Regions from separate parts of the Nitrincola nitratireducens genome, predicted to be linked through region 3. Evidence: predicted binding sites of a transcription regulator. Region 3 holds the regulator's gene; each other region holds the start of a gene.
The links. Region 3 encodes sigma-54, which starts transcription at its own class of promoters, with help from an activator protein. Its sites were predicted from a motif close to TGGCACNNNNNTTGCTNT; they were not measured.
Positions count from the first base shown of each region.

Region 1: the regulator sigma-54 is predicted to act here: its motif matches at 1,848-1,865, upstream of D791_RS21535 (pilin).
Region 2: the regulator sigma-54 is predicted to act here: its motif matches at 1,980-1,997, upstream of D791_RS16905 (flagellar hook-length control protein FliK).

Region 1 covers NZ_AONB01000020.1:5,285-13,255, forward strand. Annotated here, with positions in the region: gene D791_RS14770 (helix-turn-helix domain-containing protein) at 1-259, shown strand, start outside; gene D791_RS14775 (O-antigen ligase family protein) at 460-1,677, shown strand; gene D791_RS21535 (pilin) at 1,906-2,388, shown strand; gene D791_RS14785 (PglL family O-oligosaccharyltransferase) at 2,458-4,146, shown strand; gene D791_RS14790 (MATE family efflux transporter) at 4,378-5,640, shown strand; gene D791_RS14795 (UDP-N-acetylglucosamine 4,6-dehydratase) at 5,669-6,856, shown strand; gene D791_RS14800 (LegC family aminotransferase) at 6,871-7,971, shown strand, end outside.
Region 2 covers NZ_AONB01000026.1:17,864-25,834, forward strand. Annotated here, with positions in the region: gene D791_RS16905 (flagellar hook-length control protein FliK) at 1-1,944, opposite strand, end outside; gene fliJ (flagellar export protein FliJ) at 2,061-2,519, opposite strand; gene fliI (flagellar protein export ATPase FliI) at 2,516-3,895, opposite strand; gene D791_RS16920 (flagellar assembly protein FliH) at 3,920-4,666, opposite strand; gene fliG (flagellar motor switch protein FliG) at 4,670-5,665, opposite strand; gene fliF (flagellar basal-body MS-ring/collar protein FliF) at 5,658-7,331, opposite strand; gene fliE (flagellar hook-basal body complex protein FliE) at 7,346-7,705, opposite strand; gene D791_RS16940 (3'-5' exonuclease) at 7,895-7,971, opposite strand, start outside.
Region 3 covers NZ_AONB01000001.1:53,532-61,502, reverse strand. Annotated here, with positions in the region: gene lptA (lipopolysaccharide transport periplasmic protein LptA) at 1-221, shown strand, start outside; gene lptB (LPS export ABC transporter ATP-binding protein) at 223-948, shown strand; gene D791_RS00280 (RNA polymerase factor sigma-54) at 990-2,489, shown strand; gene hpf (ribosome hibernation promoting factor) at 2,541-2,831, shown strand; gene D791_RS00270 (PTS sugar transporter subunit IIA) at 2,851-3,318, shown strand; gene rapZ (RNase adapter RapZ) at 3,315-4,172, shown strand; gene D791_RS00260 (HPr family phosphocarrier protein) at 4,211-4,480, shown strand; gene yjgA (ribosome biogenesis factor YjgA) at 4,513-5,049, shown strand; gene D791_RS00250 (YhdP family protein) at 5,052-7,971, opposite strand, start outside.

The sequences.
Region 1 (7,971 bases), on a different contig from region 3:
TCATGGCGCGGGACTGATCAGCAAGCGTCGCATGGGCGAGTTCGAGGCGCTGTGCAATCTCGATGTGCACGAAATACCGCCGCAGCAGATCAAGGCGCTGCGTGAAAAGGCGCACGTAAGCCAAGCTGTTTTTGCCGCCGTGCTTAACACTAGCCTGTCGACGGTTCAAAAGTGGGAAATCGGCGACAAGAAGCCGAGCGGGCCGTCGCTCAAACTGTTGAACCTGATCGAGCGAAAGGGGCTAGAGGCGGTTATTTAGGCAGTAAAGTGCATTAGCTCAGACTTGAATGTACATATTCGTTAAAACTGGCAAAGCCTGCAGATTGAAGAGCCTTAGACACTTTGCACGCCTTCTCATCCGCGCAGCTCAGGAATACAACCCTAATGCTGCTCGATCTGTTAGACCTTTCATGGGCACTAGTTTAATAAGTAAACTAAAGGGACGAAGGACGATGAACGATGAACAATACGCTTCCATTGAGAGGTCAGTTAACGTTTTTGTATTTGAACAGTTTTCTGGTTTTTTTACTGCTCGTTAATTTGATCGTGGGGGATGTGCATTTAGTCCGAAACCTATTCGCTCTTTTGGCCTTGCTAGCGGTGCCCTTTGTGATACGCAACGCGAAGATTGAGGCATCGGATGGATTTTGGCTTGTCTCCTTGCTGGTCTTTGGCGTCTATCACCTTTTACACATCCTGCTGCTTGGCGACGGGTCTGAACATGGATCAGGCTATATTAAGTTTGTGTTGTTTGCTGTTTTTTATGTGTATTTACAGCAGACAGGCTATATCCGTGAGTCCATCTACCTTGGAGTCGTGTGCGGCAGCTTACTGACGCTGTTGAGCGGTGCGTTGGAAGTATGGCACAGCCGTGGCGATGAGCGTATTGGTGTTGGTCACAACCCTATTGTGTTTTCTAACCTATTGCTGATTTACGGTCTTGTTCTGGTTGATTTTCTGTTTCGTTCATATGCGCGGCCTTACAAGCTAGGCGTTGGTCTTATCCTGCTGGGTTTGCTGATTCTCCTTTCGTTCACGGGCACGCGCGGTGCTTATGTGACCTTGATTGCCTTGGCTGTGTTTTTTGCCAGCATGAAACTGCGAACGCCTGCTAGCAAGCGAAGCCTAGTCATTGCCTTGGCCTTGGTGCCCATTGTGTTGGTAGGCTCCTATATCACCCATGATGGCTTAAAAGACAGAGTGCAGGATACAAGAAGCGAAATTGCAACCCTCATGGAGGGAGACTTTGATACATCTCTTGGGCTGCGACTCAATGCGTGGTGGATTTCGGCTGGATTGATAAAAGAGCAGCCTTTATTTGGCATTGGAGAGAGCCTTGATAGGCTGAATGCAGAGTCTGAACGATGGGTTGCCGAGCACCAGCTCTCCTTCAATGCAATAACCGAGCTATCACACGTACACAACCAGTATTTGCAGGAAACGCTCGAATATGGCGTGCTTGGGTTGCTGTGCTTGATACTGCTCGGCATTGCATTTACCTTCCGAGTACCCGAGAGCACTAGGGTGCTGGTGTATGGCCTGTTGATTATTTTTCTGGTGTTGTCCTTAACCGATACGGTATTCAAAACGAATGTGTGGGTGACGGCCTTTTTTGTGGTGGGGTCCATCCTGCGCCTAGAGTCAAAAGCGGTTTCCATGCGGGATGTTCTGCGTTAACACATTGGCGTAAATCTGTCAGAAAGTGACAATATTTGTCACGTTAGGTGCCCTAAACTGTCACTTTGGTTGGATTGTAAAATACTGAGAGTGTGAATGCGGAAAACAAGGTCACCATAACTTGTTGAATTATAAAGATAATAAAAAATGATTTTTGAATTTTCCGATTTTGGCACGATACCTGCTCTATAGTTAATAAGCTTCATGCAATCCTCAAGGATCAGAGGCTTGAATCCTAAACTTACTTTTTCGTTGGAGAAACAAATGAAAAGACAACAAGGTTTTACATTGATCGAGCTGATGATCGTTGTGGCTATCATTGGTATTTTGGCTGCTATCGCGTTGCCTGCTTATCAGGATTACACCAAGCGTGCACATGTTTCTGAAGGTTTGTCTTTAGCGGGTGCAGCGCGTACGGCTGTAACTGAGTTTTATTCATCCCGTGCTGCTTGGCCTGCTGATAATACTGCTGCAGGTTTATCTGCTGCTAATACTATCACAGGTACAGCTGTTAAGAGTGTAAGAATAAGTGTAGGTGCCTCTGGTGGTGCTTCAACTGGTATTGTAACAATTACCTTTAATGAACGTGTACAAGATGACACAACTTTGACCTTGACTGCATTGGCATCTGGCGGAAGTGTTACTTGGGTTTGCAGACCAGGTGCACCAGCAGTTGATGCTAAGTTTGTACCAGCTAACTGCCGTCCATAGAAATAGAATGAGTTTCTAGTAAGCGTGCCTTTGTGGCGCGCTTACTGTTTGTTTAGTAAAAGGAATTATATGTGGTTTCTTCTGCTCTTTGTTTTTATTTCTCCGTTATATATTCATTCAAATCTTGGTAGAGAGTCTCTATTTTATCCCTTCAATTCACTTGTCTGGATTTTAGTTTCATTATGTGTACTTGTCTTTGCTGGGCATCAGCTAAATAGAAAAAGCTTTTATATCGTGAAAGATTATTTTGTTTCTATTGCTTTCACACTTGTAATGCTTCTATTGGGTGGGATGTTGTCGGGTATGCTTAACCATTATGAATGGTTTGTAAGAATTATAGCAATTCTTATAGGTTTTTTGTTTTTTACATCTCTTTATCAATTACAACTCAATAAAAGAACAGTAGAAAATTGCTTATTTTTGTTAGTTTTCGCAATTTTTATGCAAGCAGTTATAGGTTATGTGCAAATTTTCGATCATAATAACTTTATCTTTTGGATTGTAAAATATAGCGACCCTATTCCTTTAGGACATTTTCAACAGCCAAACTTGTTTGCTAGTATGATGGCGACTCTTCTAGTTGTATCAATTTACTTAGTTAGTCAGCCCTCTTTTAAAAACAGATCTATTCTGCTTAAGCTGGTTTTGATGGCATCAATTTTCAGCTCTACATTTATGGTGGTAAGCTCAGGATCTAGAATTGGGTTTTTCTCACTTATAATTGTTTTGCCCTTGATCTTGTTGACAAGATTTTTTTTGTTGAAAAGACATATGTTTATATTTTCAAGCGTTTTATTGCTTGTAGTTCTTGGCGCTACGACTGGTTCACTCTCAAATGAAGGTTTTAGTAATACGGTTACTAAAATAGAGAGCTTTTCATCAGATGACACACAGGATATTCGAATTCACCTTTATACAATAGGTGTCAACGTCTTCTTAGATAGCCCATTAACCGGACATGGTATTGGTAGTTTTCAAAGTGTATTTCATGAATATGCGGCAGAGTACCAAGCAAAGAAAGGTGGAGAAAGTTTAATTGGCCAAACTGCTTTTTCTCACCCTCATAACGAATTTCTTTACTGGGCAATAGAAATTGGTGTCTTAGGTGTTATAGCGCTCCTTATGCTAGTTTTTATGATTTTTAGAGCGGCTTATCGGCAAGGGTGGCAATCGGGTGGAGCTAAGCTTGCGATGCTTTTGCCGATTGCGTTGCATACTCAAGTAGAGCATCCTTTTTATTTGTCTGCTTATCATTATGTCGTTTTTATCTTTTTGGTTTTTGTGTTGTTATATCAAAAACGACGTTGCGAACTTATTAGCTTTACGCGATCCGCCTCAGTGACGGCACAGTTGTTTTTAGCTATACTATTTTGTATGGTTTTTTATTACTGTGCATTAGCATTTAATTACTCTAAGAGAATTACGTTAGCGATTATTCAAACAGGTCAGTTAACTGAGCTTTATCAAATTTCCAAACATCCATTTTTTAATGATTTAGCAACAAATCTCATATTAGCTTCAGAGTTTGAGCACGAGCGTGGTTCAGAAAGCACGCTAATGTCAGCTTTTTTTGCAGACTGGCTTGATGATAGAGTGGTGAGCGAGCCAAACCCAAGTTATTATCTTCAAATGATGGATGTTCATATTTATCTTGGTAATGAGGAGAAGCTCAAAGAAACCGCTATGAGAGCCTTATACTTGTTTCCAAATCATCCAATTATCATGAATTTTATTATAGAAAATGAAATTGATTTGTGAATTAGAATAATAGTGAGAATGCGTACGAACTAACAGAGGGTGATCTATTCTGGCTTTGTCGTTTAAAGTAATAACCAGACTCCGTCAGATTTTAGTGACAACTATCCTAGTATAGGGGATGATTGATCGTATATAAAGTATCTATGACATCAGTCTGCTCTTCATGTCGGTGGCCTACTATCTTGAAATGGATTAAGATAAGACTACAGCCAAAAAATCGGTGGCCACTAAGTGACAATCCATAAACTAACCAATAATGAATACATAGTACGCCTACTCAATGTTGGTTTGCGAGGCGTTACGTTACTATGTAAGTTCTCTTTATTTTTTGTATTAGCTTTCTATCTCGCCCCAGAAGAAGTTGGTTTGTATGGTTTGATTGTGGCTTCGATTGCATATGGTATTTACCCTTTAGGTTTAGAGTTTTATACCTACAGCACAAGAGAGCTAATAAAATCAGATAAGAGCACATGTGGACGTTATTTAGCGAGTCAAATTGGGCTATATGTTGTTCTTTATTTGATTTTTTTACCAATTTTTTTATTCTTATTTTATTTTAATTTTTTGCCATGGTATGTAGCCGTATACTTTTATGTTTTGCTTATTCTTGAGCATGCTAATCAAGAAATGATGCGATTGTTGATTGCATTGTCACATCAGATAGCAGCAAGTGTTGCTCTTTTTCTAAGGCAAGGGTTGTGGGTGTTAATAGTTATACCTGTAATGTATTTGTACCCTGACTACAGAAGTATAGATTTTATATTGTCACTATGGGTTTTGGGATCTATTGGTGCTGCAGCTGTTTCCTTTGTCACCTTCTATAATTTGGGTTTTAAAGGTTGGTTGTCTGGTTTTGATTGGTTGTGGATAAAAAAAGGAGTTTTGGTATCATTACCTTTTTTCATATCAACCTTGTCGCTGAGTGCTATTGCAACATTTGATAGGTACCTATTTGATTTCTTTGTGGGTAGAGATGTATTGGGGGCCTATGTTTTTTATATAGGATTAGCTGCTTCTTTGATTTCGTTTTTGGATGCGGCCGTTTTTTCATTTATCTACCCAAAAATGATAGCGGCATATGCGAAAGAAGATCTTATAAGTTTTAACTCTCAAGTTAAGAAAATGTTTTATCAAATACTAACTCTATCATTTATCTTTTTTGCAGCTTCCTTTTTGTTAATTGATTTGATCGTAGGTTGGATAGATAAACCTATTTATAGCGAGCATATTTTCATATTCTATATTGTTGTCATCGCTATGTTCCTCCAAGCGCTAAGTTATATTCCCCATTATGCCTTGTATGCTCAAGGTTGCGACAATACAATTGTTATGAGTCATGGGCTTAGTGTCGTTATATTTATGGTCAGCGCTTTCTCTTTAAGCTATATCTCTGAGCTGTATGCAGTTCCTGTTGCTCTTTGCATCACTTACTTCCTAGTGTTAGTGTGGAAAACGTCTGCATACTATAAAAGAAGATTATTTCTCGCTTCATAGTTTTATATAAAATATAGGTGAATGGTTTATGGATATTTTGGGTTTGATAGGGCGTGATAAGTATTTGTTTACTAATGATATCTTAGACCATGCATCTGAGCTTACCAAAGAGGTTTCAAACTCTAGATTTTTAGTACTAGGTGGTGCTGGATCAATAGGGCAAGCAGTCACTAAAGAAATCTTCAAGAGAAATCCAAAAAAATTACATGTAGTTGATATCAGTGAAAATAATATGGTTGAGTTGGTTCGTGATATCCGAAGCTCATTTGGATATATAGATGGTGACTTTCAAACATTTGCACTTGATATAGGGTCGTTAGAGTATGACGCTTTTATAAAGGCCGATGGTTTGTATGATTATGTGCTTAATCTTTCAGCTTTAAAGCATGTGCGAAGTGAAAAAGATGCATTTACTTTGATGAGAATGGTCGATGTCAATATCTTCAATACGGATAAAACTATCCAACAGTCAATAAAATCAGGTGTGAAAAAGTATTTTTGTGTTTCTACAGATAAGGCCGCAAACCCAGTTAATATGATGGGTGCATCAAAGCGAATTATGGAAATGTTTTTGATGCGAAACAGTGAAAAAATCTCGATATCAACAGCTAGATTTGCAAATGTTGCTTTTTCTGATGGATCTCTACTTCATGGATTCAACCAACGTATTCAAAAGCGTCAACCTATAGTCGCTCCAAATGATATTAAACGCTATTTCGTAACGCCACAGGAGTCAGGAGAGTTATGTTTGATGTCTTGTATTTTTGGAGAGAACCGCGATATATTTTTTCCAAAACTAAGTGAGTCTTTACACTTAATCACCTTTGCCGAAATTGCTGTTCGCTATCTCAAGCAACAGGGGTATAAGCCTTATTTATGTACTAGTGAGGATGAAGCGAGGGATTTAGCTAAATCCTTACCTGAGACGGGATACTGGCCTTGCTTGTTTACTGAAAGTGACACTACAGGTGAAAAAGATTTTGAAGAGTTTTTTACGGAAGCTGAAATTCTCGACATGGAGCGCTATGAAAACTTAGGGGTGATTAAAAACGTTCTTTCTTATGATGCTGAGCTATTAGCATTTTTTGAAAAGAGTATTAGGGAAATGAAACAGCAACTGGCTTGGAGTAAAGAGGATATACTTCAACTATTTGTTAAAATCCTTCCCGCATTTTCTCACAAAGAAATGGGTAAATACCTAGACAGCAAAATGTGACTGGAGTGAGTGTGATGCAGGCTTCATCCATCGTAGAGTTTGTACGTGATATTTATCGGAGTAATGACTTCATACCACTACATGTGCCAACTTTCAGTGGAAATGAAAAAAAGTACGTACTAGAAACAATAGATAGCACGTTTGTCTCTAGTGTTGGACGCTATGTTGATGAGTTTGAAAAAACTGTTGAAGGCTACACAGGTAGTGCTAAAGCGGTTGCGACTGTTAATGGTACAGCGGCATTGCATACGGCGCTGCACATGGCAGGTATCGTACGTGGTGATCTAGTGATTACCCAGGCATTAACATTTGTTGCGACCTGTAATGCGCTTCACCATATGGGAGCTGAACCTGTTTTTTGCGATGTTTCTCCTGTTAGCCTAGGTTTATGTCCTAAATCTGTTGAGAATTTTCTGCTTGAGCATGCTGAGATTAATGACAAAGGCTGTTTTCATAAAAAATCTCGTCAACGAATAAAAGCAGTTGTGCCAATGCACACGTTTGGTCATCCTGTTGAGCTTAATGAATTAATATCAGTTTGTAAGAAGTGGCATCTTATTCTAGTAGAAGATGCAGCAGAGAGCTTAGGGTCTTTCTATAAAGGCCAACATACGGGTACATTTGGTCAGTTCGGGGTGCTTAGCTTTAATGGCAACAAAGTTATTACAACAGGTGGTGGCGGAATGGTATTGTGCCAATCTATTGAAGAAGGGTTACATACAAAGCATGTTACGACAACAGCTAAGGTTCCCCACGCTTACGAGTTCTACCATGATGAGCCGGGTTTTAACTATCGGATGCCGAATCTTAATGCTGCGTTAGGTTGTGCCCAGATGGAGTCCTTGCCGGATTATTTAAGTCATAAAAGAGCACTTGCCAAGCACTACCAAGCTTTCTTCGAAGAGAGCGATTTTAAGTTTGTCAGAGAGCCGGATTATGCTCAATCAAATTATTGGCTGAATGCCGTTATGTGTCCTGATGTTGAATCACGCAATTGTTTATTGAAAGAAACGAATGATGCTGGTGTGATGACACGCCCAATTTGGCAGTTAATGCATCGGTTACCGATGTTTAAAAATGCTTTGCGCAATGATTTATCGCAGTCAGAGAAGATA
Region 2 (7,971 bases), on a different contig from region 3:
ATTTTGTGAGTTCGAAGGAAGAGGGGGTTCTGTAGACGGTACTGGAGGCATCAATGATCCAGTTGAAGGGGTGGCTTTTGAAACTGCCGTTGCCAAATTCACTGTTTCAGAGCGAACGCCCCCCTCATCCGGCGTACCCACGCCGATCAAATCTGCCACTATCGGTTGAGAGTCAACACGCGTCATAACGGATTCACTCATGCCAATCGATCTAACCGTATCCGAGTTATTGCTATTTGCATACTCGGCAACCAATCCCCGCCCCTCTCCTTGAGGCTGAGATTCGCCATCCCACTGCCCTAAACCTCTCTTCGAACCAACTTGAGATAAATGAGCACTTTCAGTGAAGTCTAGACTCTGAGAATTAGGCGTAGGCATAGGCTTAAGTTCCGACGCATCGGCGAACACAGCCTGCCCCAAAAGACTCAGGTCGGACTCAATATTTTTCTCCGGAGAAACAACCTGACCTCTAATATCTAGAGACTTAACCTCACCTACGCTATTGTCGACAGGTTTAGAGACATTGTCTGAGACTTGGATAAATGCTTCATCATTGGATTTTACCTCAGGAGAAACTGAGGGAGCATGAGGCTGAGGCGGTATTGATAGCTCCAATCTTGGATTTGGAGACGCCTCACTTGACTCTATGGATACAGCTGACGCTAACTCAGCAGTGCCCACTGAACGCACATTTTCGCCTTCAACAGCTTCAAGGTGTCCCTCGGACGTCACTCTATTAGGCACATGAACAAAGCTTGCTTCCTTTATTACCTCATCAGACATAGGCAACTCCACGTTTGTCTTAGGTATCAGGGGCGTACCTTGATTTTGAATAATGGCGTTACCTTCCTCGATCCAGCGTCCCGCAATTAGGCTAGAAGTCACCTCTGGCTTCATATCCTTAAACACATTCGATCGCTCAGCAGGAGTTGCAACTGAGCCATCATGCGTTCCCTTATCATTCAAAAATGCCTGTGCAGATAACCTGATGCTTGCCTGGTCCGCCGGGAGATCGGCTTCTTGACGGGGTCTTACTTCCACTTGCGCTCGATCAGCACTGACCTGAGAGCTCACGCCTGATACGACTTGAGTATCCTCCTCAGGCGTATTTTGAACATTCAGTAGAGCTTCTCTATCAAAAGAAGCACTGCGCTCTGTTATTAACACATCGGATGTGTTCTCGCGACTCTGAGAAATCAGTTGATTGGGTGTCGTATTCGTTGAAGTTAAGCCTTCACGAGGGCCTCGAATATCGGCTGACGGTAATGTTGTGTTTTCAACAGGAGACCTCGTTAAATCAGACGTCCATTCATTGTCTCGAATCGCTTGACTCAGTGCGCTGTCCGCCTTGTACATCTGAGCATCGCCTTGTGCCTGATGAATAGCCTTGTGGATCGCTTTCGTCAGATCTGATACAACAACGCGACTCGCATCATTTGACACCTCAACATCAGAGACACTCGGCTCGGCCGCTTTTACATGCATTGATTTATCTTGTGCAGGCATTATCAACTGCCCACTCTGATGCGACGGATTTCTTACAAAACGTTGTGCTTGACTCTCGATCTCACCTGTTACATCAGCACTTCGCCCATTGAATGATTGCCCACCCTCCGAGACTGAACCGAATGCTTGTGATTGACGATCCTTCGCTGAAGAGGGAAGACTGTCACTCGTACGATCCAAGCTTCGCGGCAATTCTCTGCCGACAATAGGCAAAGATTTGCCTTGAGACACGGATCCATCGGCCGCAGTAGACGGCGAGTTAAGAGAGTCTCGATGACCGGACGCTTTTTCAATCCAATCGGAAAAAGCATGCGTTTTCGGCGTATTAAAAGTGCGCTCGGATGGAGTTTGCGTGCCCTGTGCATCAGACGAGACTGGCGTAGAAAGGGCACCAGACAGGCCTAATGATGACAAATTTGAGAATAGGGAAAAAGACATGTCAAACTCCAACTGCAGGGGGACTTTATTACCTCATTGCAATATCCAAGCCAACATAATCTTTGAGAGTGACAGGGTATTACTGCTCAAACATCCGCACCGAGCAACATACCCACTTAATCCGATGAAAAAACGCCGGATCTTTGTGTTAGCTGGGATCGTTCATCAATTTGTTGCTGTTCTTTTTTATCTCTCTGAACCTGCTCAGCATCCAATGCCTTATCATGCAACTTTTCAAGCCCTTTCGCTTGGGCATAGGAGTGCTGCCAATGCTTTAGCACTTGCTCATACTGATCTCGCGCTAAATACAACGTTTGGTACTGTTGCCTCACTGCATGCTGTAAGCGCGATATAAATGCTTGATGAGAAACAATCTGTGATGAAGAAAAGCCCTGTTGGCCATTTTGAGTAAACTGCTCTTGATACTCTCGCAAATACCCTTCGAGCTGTTGCAACTGGGTTTCGGCCTGCGTCATTCGTTGGCGACTTTCAGCTAAATACTGGTCGGCCTTTTCACGTTTTTTAACCGCCAAATCATGAACCAAGGCCAAGCGGTCAGATTTTTTCTTTGTCATCGTCTATCCATACGTGGATTCACCATCGGCATTTTAGGTACCTGTCCAGTTTGAACCTGTGACGATGCCGCGATCACTAAACTCAACTCCTCAACAGACCGAGCCATGGGTAAACTCTCTTGCATTGTCTGCTGTAGATACGACTTGATAACGGGTTGCATTTCGATCGCCTTATCGGTCAACGGGTCACTGCCTCTAGCATAGGCTCCCACACTAATTAAATCAGCATTTTGCTGATAGCGGGAGTACATGCGTTTAAATTCCAAGGCCATCGCTAACTGCTCGGGTGTCACGACGCTTGGCATAACTCGGCTGACCGATGCCTCAACATCAATCGCTGGATAATGCCCCTGCTCAGCCAAGGCTCTTGATAGAACAAAATGCCCATCCAGTATAGCGCGTGCAGAATCTGCAATGGGATCTTGCTGGTCATCCCCCTCGGTTAAGACGGTATAAAAAGCCGTTATGGACCCACCCCCTTTTTCAGCATTCCCTGCACGCTCAACCAGTTTTGGCAACTTAGCAAAAACAGAAGGTGGATAACCTTTGGTCGCAGGTGGCTCACCTACCGCCAATGCAATTTCCCGCTGAGCCTGAGCGTAACGAGTCAAAGAATCCATTAAGAGTAAAACGCGTTTACCTTTTGCGCGGAAGTATTCGGCTATACGTGTGGTCAGCTGCGCAGCGCGAAGACGCATCAAAGGCGAATCATCGGCAGGTGAGGCGATGACCACAGAACGCGCCATTCCCTCCTCTCCTAAGCTATGGTCAATAAACTCCTTCACCTCACGCCCACGCTCGCCAATCAGACCAACGATCGTAATTTCGGCTTCAGTAAAGCGTGTCATCATTCCAAGCAGAACAGACTTACCGACTCCACTTCCGGCGAATAACCCCAAACGCTGACCACAACCGACCGTCAACAGACCATTAATGGCACGTATACCAACATCTAAAGGAGCACTGATTGGTTGACGATGGAGGGGATTAATCACTTCACCCTCAAGGGTAACCCACTCATCCACATCCAAAGGACCTTTAGCATCCAGCGCTTTACCCGTACCATCCAGAACACGCCCCAGCAAACCAAATCCAACGGGCACTAAACCTTTGCCCGAAACAGGGGTCACTTTGGCTCCAGGCTGGAGACCTTCAACACTTTGCAATGGCATCAAATAGATTTTATCACCTGCAAAGCCAACCACTTCAGCCTCGCAAGCGCGATCAGCGGTCACTTGGATATAACAGCAATCCCCAAGGGCCACTTTTATACCCACCGCCTCAAGTGTTAAACCTATAAGGCGAGTAATATGCCCTGAAATCTTTGGTTGAGGTGAGAATAAAGACTGAGAGGATGCATGCTGCCAGCGTTCAATAAATTTCACGATAAAAACCTTAACTTATTCCGCAGGATTTGGCTCCAGAGGCATGCGCAGTGACGCTTTGAATTGATCGATAACTTGGCTAATGCGTGTTTCAACTTGAAAATCAACTTCGGAGTGCTCACTAATTAAACGGCACCCACCACGTGTCATGCTCGCATCGTCCAAAAAGGCTAAGCCATGCTGCTCAGCATAGTCAGAAAGCAGCTGACTATCCTCAGGATGCATAACAATTTTTAATTGCTTGGGTTGAGCGGGCAGAGCAGCCAATGCCTGCTTTAATGTGTGTTTGAGTCGATCCTCTGAAATTGAAAGCTCAGACATCACAATACTTTCTGATAACTTCACCACTAAACGGTAAAAAAGAAGCTCCAGTTGTTCTTCTTTTGAAGCCAAGGGATCAAACAGCTGCGACTGTATCGATTGCAACACCTGCAACTGTATATCAATTTGCCCTTGGCCTTCATTTAAACCCATGGCTAAGCCTTGCTCGTAGCCTTCTCGCTTGCCCTGCTCAAAGCCATCTTGACGCCCCTCAGCAAAGCCTTCTTTATAGGCTTCCTCTCGAATGGCATCCAACTCTTTTACTGTCAGCTTTTCGGCCGCCACCTCTTCATCCACGACCGTAACAATCTCTTGCTCACGTAACGCATGTAAAGCAGCAAATGAAGAAGGCCCTTCTATATCAGGCAGTTGCCACGTCTGCAATTTGCCCGCTTTTGCCGCTGGAATACGAACAGGTATAGGAGTATCCGACTTTGTCATCCCTTACACCATATCATCGCCACTACCTAAATTGATCTCGCCATCATCTGCCAAACGCCTTGCAATCGTTAAAATTTCTTTTTGAGCGGCTTCTACTTCCGAAATTCTAACAGGGCCTTTTGCTTCTAGGTCATCACGTAATAATTCAGCCGCACGCTTCGACATGTTTTTAAAGATTTTTTCTTGCAAACCAGAATCAGCACCTTTAAGCGCAATGATCAGCATATCGGTTTGCACTTCTCGCAATAATACCTGAATACCACGATCATCTACGTCAATCAAATTGTCAAACACAAACATTAAATCCTGAATACGATCCGCCAGCACTTCATCCACACTGCGCATAGACTCCATCAGTTCAACCTCAATCTGCGTATCGATGAAGTTCATAATTTCGGCAGCTGACTTAATGCCACCCAACTTCGCCAGCTGGGTTGAGCGCGGACCAGAGAACTGCGTTTCCAGCATATCATTCAACTCTTGCAAGGCTTGAGGCTGTATTTGATCCATCGCCGCAACACGCATCACTATGTCTAAGCGCACGTTTTCATCAAAATAGCTTAATACACTCGCCGCTTGATCAGGCTCCAGATAGGACACAATAACTGACTGAATTTGTGGATGCTCAAAACGAATCAACTCTGCGACTTGGCGTGGATCCATCCAACGCAAAGTATCCAACCCCGACGTGTTTGTCGTAAATAAAATTCGATCAATCAGTGTCTTGGCTTTATCCTCTCCTAACGCTTGGTTCAGCATCGCGCGGATATACCGATCATTATTAATACCGATTCCCGTTTGATCACTCACCACTTCAAGAAAGTTACTCACGACACTTTCCACTTTCGATTGTGGGATATTGTCCAGACGCGACATGGCCTCTCCAATACGCTGAACCTCTTTAGGACCAAGATGCTTAAGTATTTCAGCTGCATCGCTCTCGCCCAAACTTATGAGCAAAATCGCTGCCTTTTCAATATCGGTTAGGTCGTTACTCACGCTCAATCACCCACTGTTTTATCGCCTGAGCCACGCGCGCAGGATCTTCTGCCACCATACTGCGAATTTCATTTAACTGAAACTCAAAATTTTCACTCGATCCATTAATCCCCCCTGGCTCTGTTCCGCCAAAGGTCACACGATCTTCAGCCATGCCCGATGCATCTAAGCCGTCTAGCTCAGCGGAAACAGCCCCTACGGGGCCGTATTCTAAGTCTTTTTTCGCCTCACCGACCGCTGTCAAATGCTTTAATACTGGACGCAAAATGCCAAAAACCAGCAGAAGAACAAATCCGGCTCCCAGTGCTTGCTTAATCAAACTCCAAAACCAATCCTCTTTCCAGAAAGGCACGTCATCCACTTCAAATAGATCAGGAGCTACAAAGGAGGAGTTAATGATATCAACACTGTCACCTCTTAATGCCGAGAAGCCTACTGAGTTTTGCACCAACTGACGAAGACGCTGCAGATCTTCTTCACTCCAACGCGTCCGAACGGTCTCACCTGTTTCAGGGTTAATACTGACGAGATCATCGACCACCACAGCAACGGATAAGCGTTTAATCCCCCCCATTTGATGACGGGTATAACTGATGCTCCGATCTAACTCAAAATTCCGTGTCGCCTGATTACGACTGGTACCGGATCCTGCACCACCCGCTCCAAGGCCATCAGCTCCAACCACCTCTGGAACGGCAACAGGTCCTGGTGGTTGATTCGATAATGCTCCCGGAACACCGACCGCTGGCTCGCCTGCAGCACGTCGCTCATCCAGCGTCTGTTCGCTTCGTAAAGCGGGCAAATCCGGGTTATACATTTCACTGGCTTGTTCAACCTGGGTAAAATCAACATCAGCCGACACTTCGGCCCTAAAATTGCCCATACCGACTACAGGTTGCAAAATACTGTTCACACGATTAACCAGCGTATCCTCAACCTGACGCGTGTATTCCAATTGCCGCGCCGCCAACACAACATCGGTATCGGCATCGCGAATATTCAACAAGCGCCCACGCTGATCAACAATGGTGACATCTTTTACATCAAGCTCAGGAATACTTGATGCGACAAAGTTAGCTATCGCCGCCACTTGATCTCGTTCCAGTTGACGTCCTGAGGTCAGCTCTAAGAATACCGATGCTCGGGGTTTACGTTGATCTCGAATAAAAACGGTGTCTTTCGGAATGGCTAAATGCACTCGAGCCGCTCTAACGGCAACCATATTGGAGATGGTTCTTGCTAACTCACCCTCAAGACCCCGACGGTAACGCGCTGTTTCCATGAATTGACTGGTGCCAAGCCCCTGATCACCATCTAAAAGCTCAAACCCCACCGTTCGGTCTGCGGAAAAACCATCCGCTGCTAAGCGTAATCGGGCATTATGGACATGGGATTCAGGCACCAAAATCGCACGACCGTCCGCATCAAAGCGATATGGAATATTGCTCATGCGTAACTGCTCGATGACCTCATTGGCATCTGCAAAGCTAAGGTTCGAATAAAGCACTCGATAGTCGGGCTTTTGGGACCAGAGTACGACTGAAAAGCCGATGGCAATGCTAGCTGCAAGACCCACCATCAACCCCAACTGACGCAAAATGCCGAGACTATTAAAGCCCGCCATCAGTCCGCCTTTTGACGTCAGTGATCCTGCTGTATTTTCCATTTAGTCAAGCTCTATTAAATCGGCATTTTGGAAATGTCTTCGTAGGCAGACACCAAACGATTACGAACTTGTGTCATGGCTTCAAAGGAAACCGATGCTTTTTGCGCTTGAATCATGACCTGAGGCAGGTCAACACCTGCATCCCCTCGCTCATAAGCCTCACGCATCACATTTGCGGTTTTTTGCTGCTGGTTAACGGAATCAACCGCCGACTTGAGTAAGGCACCAAAACCAGAACGGTCCGTCGGTTTAACCGACTCTGTGTTTAGCTGCCCTATCGATGGCAATGCAACCTGTTGCGCCCCTGCTTGCATTTCCGCACGCAGAGAACGCATCTGTGACAATACACTTGTAATATCGGTGCGCTCAATCATGCAATTACCCCACTCATTTACGGCATTTTTTTGACATTATAAAAAATTTACGCCACAACACAAACAAATATACCCCACCAATGACGGTATTTTGTCACTTTCTCACAAAGAGTGGCGCAACACAGGTTAGAATGCAAAAAACAGGCCAACCGACCTGTTTTGAAATGTGTCAAAAAAACGAGAGGCTATCTACGCGACCGAAGGCGGGGAGCCGTGCTTCAAGCGAACATACATCAACGCCACCGTAATCGCATCTCCAAGCGCTG
Region 3 (7,971 bases):
GCCAACCTGTAACACGCGCCTATGGCAATCAAATGGACTATCGTATCCCCACACAACTCATTACCATCACGGGCAATGCTCAAGTTCAACAAGCCAATGACCGCTTTACAGGACAGCGTATTGTTTACAACATGGATAAATCGATTGTAGATGCATTCGGTAGCGAGCAACCTGGTGGTCAACGCGTCGAAATGATCATTCAACCTAGGTCCAACAATTGATATGATCACGCTTGAAGCACAACATTTAGCTAAGTCGTATAAACGTCGACAGGTCGTGCGCGATGTGTCCTTACATCTTAAGCAAGGTGAAATTGTAGGACTCCTTGGCCCTAACGGTGCTGGAAAAACAACCTGCTTTTATATGATTGTTGGTTTGATCAACGCAGATCAAGGCGCTATTTTAATTGATGAAAAAGATATTACCCGTTTACCGATGCACGGGCGCGCACGCCTTGGCTTGGGCTACTTGCCACAAGAAGCCTCCGTATTCAGGAAACTATCGGTTGCTGAAAACATCTTGGCTGTTTTACAAACGCGAAAAGATCTTAACTCATCTCAGCGCAAGGCAATGCTTGAAAGCTTGCTAGAAGAGTTTAGTATTACGCATATACGTGACAGTTTAGGCATGTCCCTATCTGGTGGAGAGCGTCGACGTGTTGAAATCGCGCGAGCGTTGGCAACCGAACCTGCGTTTATTTTGCTTGATGAACCCTTTGCGGGTGTTGATCCAATATCGGTTAGCGATATAAAGCAAACGATCAAGCATCTACAATCTAAAAATATCGGCGTGTTAATCACGGACCACAATGTCCGTGAAACACTTGATATATGTGAACGAGCATACATTGTTTCGGAAGGTCATATCCTTGCAGAAGGCCACCCATCTGACATAATGGCAAATGAACAGGTTCGACAAGCCTATCTTGGCGAGCAGTTCAGGCTCTAAACATTAATCCGTATCCTTCAACTGAGTGATATATCTGGCATATGAAGCAAGCCTTACATTTAAAAATCGGCCAGCACCTCACCATGACGCCGCAATTGCAGCAGGCTATTCGCTTATTGCAATTATCGACGTTGGACCTACAACAAGAGATACAACAAGCGCTGGAAAGCAATCCGCTGCTTGAAATCAGCGAAGATGATACGGATACGGATATCCCAGTCCATTTAAGTTCGGACAACCAACGAGAGCTGAGCACAGAACCCTCCTCAAATGACCGTGAAGAGGTGGTTGAGCATGAAGCGGAAGCTGAGCACGATTGGAACGATCAAATACCTGAAGACCTCCCCACAGACAGCAGCTGGGAAGATACCTTTCAGCATCAAAGTTCAGGGAGCAGTTCTGACAGCGAATGGGCCGACAATGAAAACGACTCTCGTGAAGACACGCTGCTTGATCATTTAAATTGGCAGTTAAATTTAACACCTATGTCCGATGCGGATCGCCTGATTGCTGAAGCGATAATTGAGGCCATTGACCCTGATGGATATCTGCAGGTTAGTGTTGATGAACTCATGGAGCAATTCGTTGCTCAATTCCCCGATATCTTCAGTGATATTGACCTTGATGAAGTCATCGCCGTGTTACACAGGGTTCAACAATTTGACCCCCCTGGCGTTGCGGCACGTGATTTGAGCGAGTGTTTAAGCATTCAGATTAAACAATTACCAGACACTCTGCCTTGGAGAGAAACGGCTTTAAAGTTAGCGAATGAACATCTCCAACTCTTAGGGAATCATGACTACAAAGCGCTAATGCGCAAGCTGCGCTTGAACGAAGAAGACTTGTCGTCGGTCATCGAGATCATTCAGTCACTCAATCCAAAGCCCGGTGCCAGCATTGCTTCCAGTCAATCTGAATATGTCATACCTGATGTTGTCGTTCGCAAAGTCCAAGATCAATGGATTGTCTCGCTAAGCCCAGAGACATCACCGAAGCTTCAGATTAATACACAATATGCCGATTTAATTCGACGAGCCGACAACAGTGCTGACAACACCTATTTGAAAAACCACCTACAAGAAGCTCGCTGGTTTCTAAAGAGCCTAATGAGTCGAAACGAGACCTTATTAAAAGTCGCAACAGAAATCGTCGAGCGCCAAAAAGACTTCTTAGAAATGGGTGAAGAGGGCATGAAACCGATGGTCCTTCATGATATTGCTGAGGCCGTCTCTATGCATGAATCCACCATTTCACGTGTCACCACTCAAAAATTCATTCATACTCCTCGAGGTATTTTTGAATTGAAATATTTTTTCTCAAGCCAGGTGAACACGGCTGATGGAGAAGGCGCATCTTCAACAGCTATCCGAGCTCTGATTAAAAAGCTTGTTACAAGTGAGAATACCGCCAAGCCTTTAAGCGATAATAAAATTGCACAACTCTTAATGGAGCAAGGTATCAATGTTGCCCGTCGAACCGTAGCAAAATATCGTGAAGCTTTAGGTATTCCACCTTCTAATGAGCGTAAGCGTCTGCTTTAATTATAATAGATAGGTACGAGCCATTTCGTACCCTTACCAAGGAGACAACCCATGCAGATCAATATTACTGGCCACCATGTAGAATTGACTGAATCCCTAAATGACTACGTTCACACTAAATTTGAGCGTCTTGAACGTCATTTTGATAACATTACCAATGTTCAAGTCACACTGAGTATTGAAAAACAACGCCAGAAAGCGGAAGCTACAATGCACCTCGCCGGTGGTGAAGTGTTTGCGCAGTCCGAAAATGAAGATATGTATGCGGCGATTGATGCTTTGGTCGATAAACTTGACCGACAAGTTATTAAGCATAAAGAAAAAATGAAATCCCATAAATAAAGACGATTTAGTAATTATCATGCCTATTTCCGAGCTACTGACCGAATCAAGAACCCTTTGTCATATTGACGCCATCAGCAAAAAAAGGGTTCTTGAACTTGCCAGCCAAACCCTAGCTGAGCAAGCAAGCGGATTAGATGCTGAAGACATCTTCAGCGGTCTTTTAAACAGAGAGCGTCTCGGTAGCACTGGCATCGGCGACGGTGTGGCTATTCCACACTGTCGCTTGGCAGGTTGCACAGAGGCCTTAGCACTGCTCATGACCCTCCAATCAGCTGTCGATTTCGACGCCATCGATAACCGACCCGTTGATATTATTTGCTGCTTACTGGTTCCGGAAGATGCTGCCAGCGAACACTTACAAACCTTGGCAACTTTAGCGGAATTGTTCAGCCAATCCAACGTGCGTGAATTGCTGAGAAGCAGTGAAGACAAACAAACCCTCTTTCAGAATGTTATTCAGTCACTTGGGGAGTCGACTGAGTGAAGTTAGTCATTCTGAGTGGGCGTTCGGGCTCCGGAAAAAGTACAGCACTTCAAGCACTGGAAGACATTGGTTTCTATTGCATTGATAACCTTCCAGCACTTTTGCTGCCCGAGCTCATTCAACAAATGCTCATTGCACCGGATCGCCCCGATAAGCTTTCCGTCAGCATTGATGCACGTAATTTGATCAGCAATCTTTCACAAGTTCCCACAGTGCTCAACACACTTGCCGGGATGGACGATCTTGTCTATGAGATCATTTACTTAGATGCATCCGAAACGACCTTACTGAAGCGTTTTAGCGCTACCCGTCGTAAACATCCCCTAACCAACTCACACGCTGGTTTACAAGAAGCGCTTTATCAGGAGCAGCGTTTACTCGAACCTATTGCAACCTTAGCGGACATTCGTATCGATACAACCCGACTCAGCCTCTACGAACTGAGGGACAGTATTAAACTGCGGGTTGCCAATCGCAAAGAACAAACATTATCCTTACAGTTTGAATCCTTTGGCTTTAAACACGGACTGCCCTTAGATCTAGACTTCACATTTGATGTGCGCTCCCTACCCAATCCTTACTGGGTACCTGAGCTACGCCAATACACAGGTAATGACCCGCAAGTTATCCAATTTCTTGAGCAGTCTCCTGATGCTATCGATATGATCCATGATATTGTATATTTTCTGGAGCGATGGCTACCCAAAATTAAGCAGGATAACCGCAGCTACTTAACTGTCGGTATAGGTTGCACGGGGGGGCAACATCGATCTGTCTTTATTGCTGAACGATTGGCTAGCCATTTTAATCAGCTTATGGATAATGTAAGTGTACGCCACCGGGAGTTGAGTTAACTCCTTTGATCTCTGGCGCGAATGATCGGAATGTTTCTATGATAAAAGCACCTGTTACGATAGTAAATAAACTTGGCCTACATGCACGTGCAGCGGCAAAACTCTCGGCTAAAGCAAACGAATTTAATAGTCAAATCCAAGTTGAAAAAGCAGGTCGCGTGGTCGATTGTAAGAGCATCATGTCCGTTATGATGCTGGCGGCAAGTAAAGGCACCGAGCTAATACTCCACATAGATGGAGACGATGCGCAGGACGCGCACCTTGCATTAGAATTGTTAATTCAGAATCGCTTTGACGAACCCGAATAACACACCATTAATCCTTCAAGGTAATTTTCCTCATGAGTAAAACAGACAGACTGATATCTTTACAAGAAGGCACAGAGAGTGAAGAGATCAGCCGTTCTGAAGTCAAACGCCAAATGGAAGCTCTTCAAGAATTGGGCAAACGCATCACTGAACTACGTCCAGATCAACAGGCACTAGTTCCAATGGACGATATACTCCGCAAGGCAATTGAAGAAACACGAAAAATCAGTGCAAATGGTGCTTTACGTCGTCACTTCCAATACATTGGCAAGTTGATGCGCAAAGCGGATGCCGATGCAATTAAAATAGCCCTCAATCAGTTTGACACGTCTCGCAATGAACACAATCAAAAGTTCCATGCTTTGGAAGTTTGGCGTGATCGCTTGCTGACGGATACGGATAAAAGCCTAACAGACTATATCCGTGAGTTTCCTGAAGCCGACATACAAAAGTTAAGACAACTTATTCGGAATACGCTCAAGGAACAAGCAATGGGAGCCGCTCCGGCCAACTATCGCAAACTGTTCAAATTTATTCGTGAAACGGCTGAAGCTCAAGACAACGCTTAAGCCTATTCATCAGATGTTGAAGATGCCTGCCCCACAAGCTGAATAACGGGATCATCTAAGGTTCCCGTTAGACGGTAACGTATCCGAGTCATTTTTTCGATTTGATCTCCCATTATACGATCAACCAAAAAAATGGCACCGGCCACTTGAGGCGCTCCCAGCAACACCGCGCCTAGCGTCAGATTACTGCCCAAGGGGATATTTACTTCAATCATCTTATCAAATTGATCGTTGTGAAAGTTTAACGAACCGCTAATCGTCATGGTCGCTGACGGCCCCGTCAGCTTTAGAGGGTCCATTGTACTGGCGAGTCCCTGCTTCAGAGAATAGGCGGCGGCCATCGTATCAAACACCAATCCTTTTTTAAGCAGGTCACTAAAATCAAGTTTCAAGCGTCTAGACAGTGTATTCAAATTGAGTATGCCAAACACTCTTAGGAAGTTAGCCCCCATACCCGACTCCACAATACGCCCCTGTTCTGCCGAGAAGGCAAAACGGCCGTCTAGAGCAGACAGTTTGAATGCTTCTGCTCCTCCCAACCACGTGAAATCCGCTATGGCATCAATACTCTTTGCCTCAATGGCCGACTCATCACTCCAAGACTTCAGAATATTTTGCAACTCTGACCCCATAAGCCTTAGCTGCAAACGACTATTTTGAGCTGGGTCCACAAACCAGTCTAACTGCCCAGTTAAACTCATTTGCATTAAACTGGCATCAATCTGATGCACTTTTAGATGATCCGATGCTGGCATCAACTCAAAGCGCCAATGCCCAATATTTTTTTCATTGAGCTCAAGTCGCTCAATATCCACGTTTAAAATCGGCATACGCTGCAAGAGTGACTGGGTTAAAAGCGGTTCGACGCTCCCTAGGCTAGCCTCTGTTTTGCGCTGCGGTTTAAACGTCAAAGCAAGCTCATTCAAGGATAAACTCCAAGGTTGATTGGCATTATCCTGAGTTAGCACCCCCGTCGCTTGATCACTGCTTAACTGAAAATGCAGCGAAGGCTCTGTTAGTAAACGACGCATCGCCACTTGGATATTACTAAACGTCTGCCCTGCCATCACTGCCTCGGCAACACGAATGGAAAGACGAGTTACTGGAAAGCTGGATACACCCTCTTCTCTACTCGACACATGTGACACTTTAGGTATGTGAAACGCTATCCAACTCGACCACTCATCTAGAATGTCTGCATCCAGGTAGGAAAGTCGCCCTTCAATTTCCAACCCCGGCAATTCGGGTAGGTTAACCTCTCCACTGCCAATTCGAAGCATTCCACGAGGTGAAGTGCCGTAATTGTAGAGTGCCGCAAACTGATCATGATAATCCACACGGAACTGCGTGTTTTCAGGCTGTATTTCGACACGCAAAGGACGCACATCGGCGGCTGATTTATGCAGCCCCTTAGGTCCTTGGATAGAAACCCCTTCAAGATTGGATTCGAAGGATACCTTTGGGCAATCTGTATCACCGCACAAGACAACGGAGGCCCGATAGTCCGTTTGCCCCGACAGGCTATCATTAAGTGTATCCATCGCCATCCAACGAGTAAGCTGTGGCATCTCCACCCGACTTGCAAGATCGATCAATGTTTTATTAGTGTTGGTTTCGACCGAGGCTTGAAAAGGCTGTCCCCAAAACTGACCACTTAACCTTGGCGCGCTAAATCCTGTGTCGGTGGAGTAAGAAAGTTCGCCTGTGATTTTCTCTAACAACAACTCAAGCGCGTCTGAGGCCACGGCTGCCGAATGTAAAGTCCCTTTGAAATCCACCTTGACTGAGTCTTGATCATTTAGAGGAACCACCAACTGCAATGCAGTGCTCGCTTGGCCTGAAAAATGCCAGTCAGCTACTTCGTGCGCAAGCCCTAAAGGCCCCTTTAGTAACTGAGTGATATCAGACAAATCCCCTTCAAGTGGTGCACCCACATACAAGCGCTGCGCGTCAGGAGGCATGTAAACCCAAGCATTGTTGACCTTGGTATCCATTAACCGCCCCTGTGCGATATCGACACGCAGCTCAGTATCACGCAGATGCAAAAAGAACTTTGCGTCTTCGATGGCTGGCCACTCAGGCAAAAAGGCAAAACGAGCATCATCAACATCAAAAAACAACTGAACACTCAACGGCAAAGAGGGCGCCTCGGATCTCAGTCCTGCATGAATCACTAAGCCAGCACGATTAACAGCCCCCCCTTTAATCGCCCCCATTAACCACGCATGCAACTCATGACCAATAACAGGTGGCGTGTAAAACTCAGCCTGAAGGGCCTGTGAGTTAGCCATACCGATCATCAAGCTCAGCTCTACCTGCTCCGCCTTGTCAAAAGGACGGTACAAACTAAACCGCCCCTTAGCATCCACCTGATCGTTCTTAAGCGCCAACACATTGCTACCGATTTTCATCGCGTCATCGTTCCAGGACCAATCGATCTCACCCGACGCATGGGTGTAAGACCAGCCCTGATCAAACAGTTGTGGAAAGTTCAAATAGAACTCGCCGCTCTCTAGAACAACTCGCCCTACTTGCCAAGAGGCTTCCAAACGCCCAACCACCCCACGTGCTTCTGGCGCTTCATCCCATGCCGACACAGAAACCTGATCAAGCTCAGCGCTAAATATAAAGCTCTTCCAGTCCGCGAGATCAGCGAAATAAAGTTGTAATTGGCGTAACTGCCCAGCCGGAGATAGATCGCTTAGCAAAGGACCTACGTCCTCTGGCAGCTCACGCGCAAATGAGATCAGCTTATTAAGCTCTCCCAAGTCTAATGCATCGAGTTGTAGAAGACGCAATGCCCAATTTGCATCCGAATCCAGGGCAAAATTCATCTTGAGCTGCTCTAAACGTAAAGCAGCATCAGGAAGCTGGAGATCAGCTGACATCAGCTGAATACGTGCTTCATTCTCGGCAACAGTG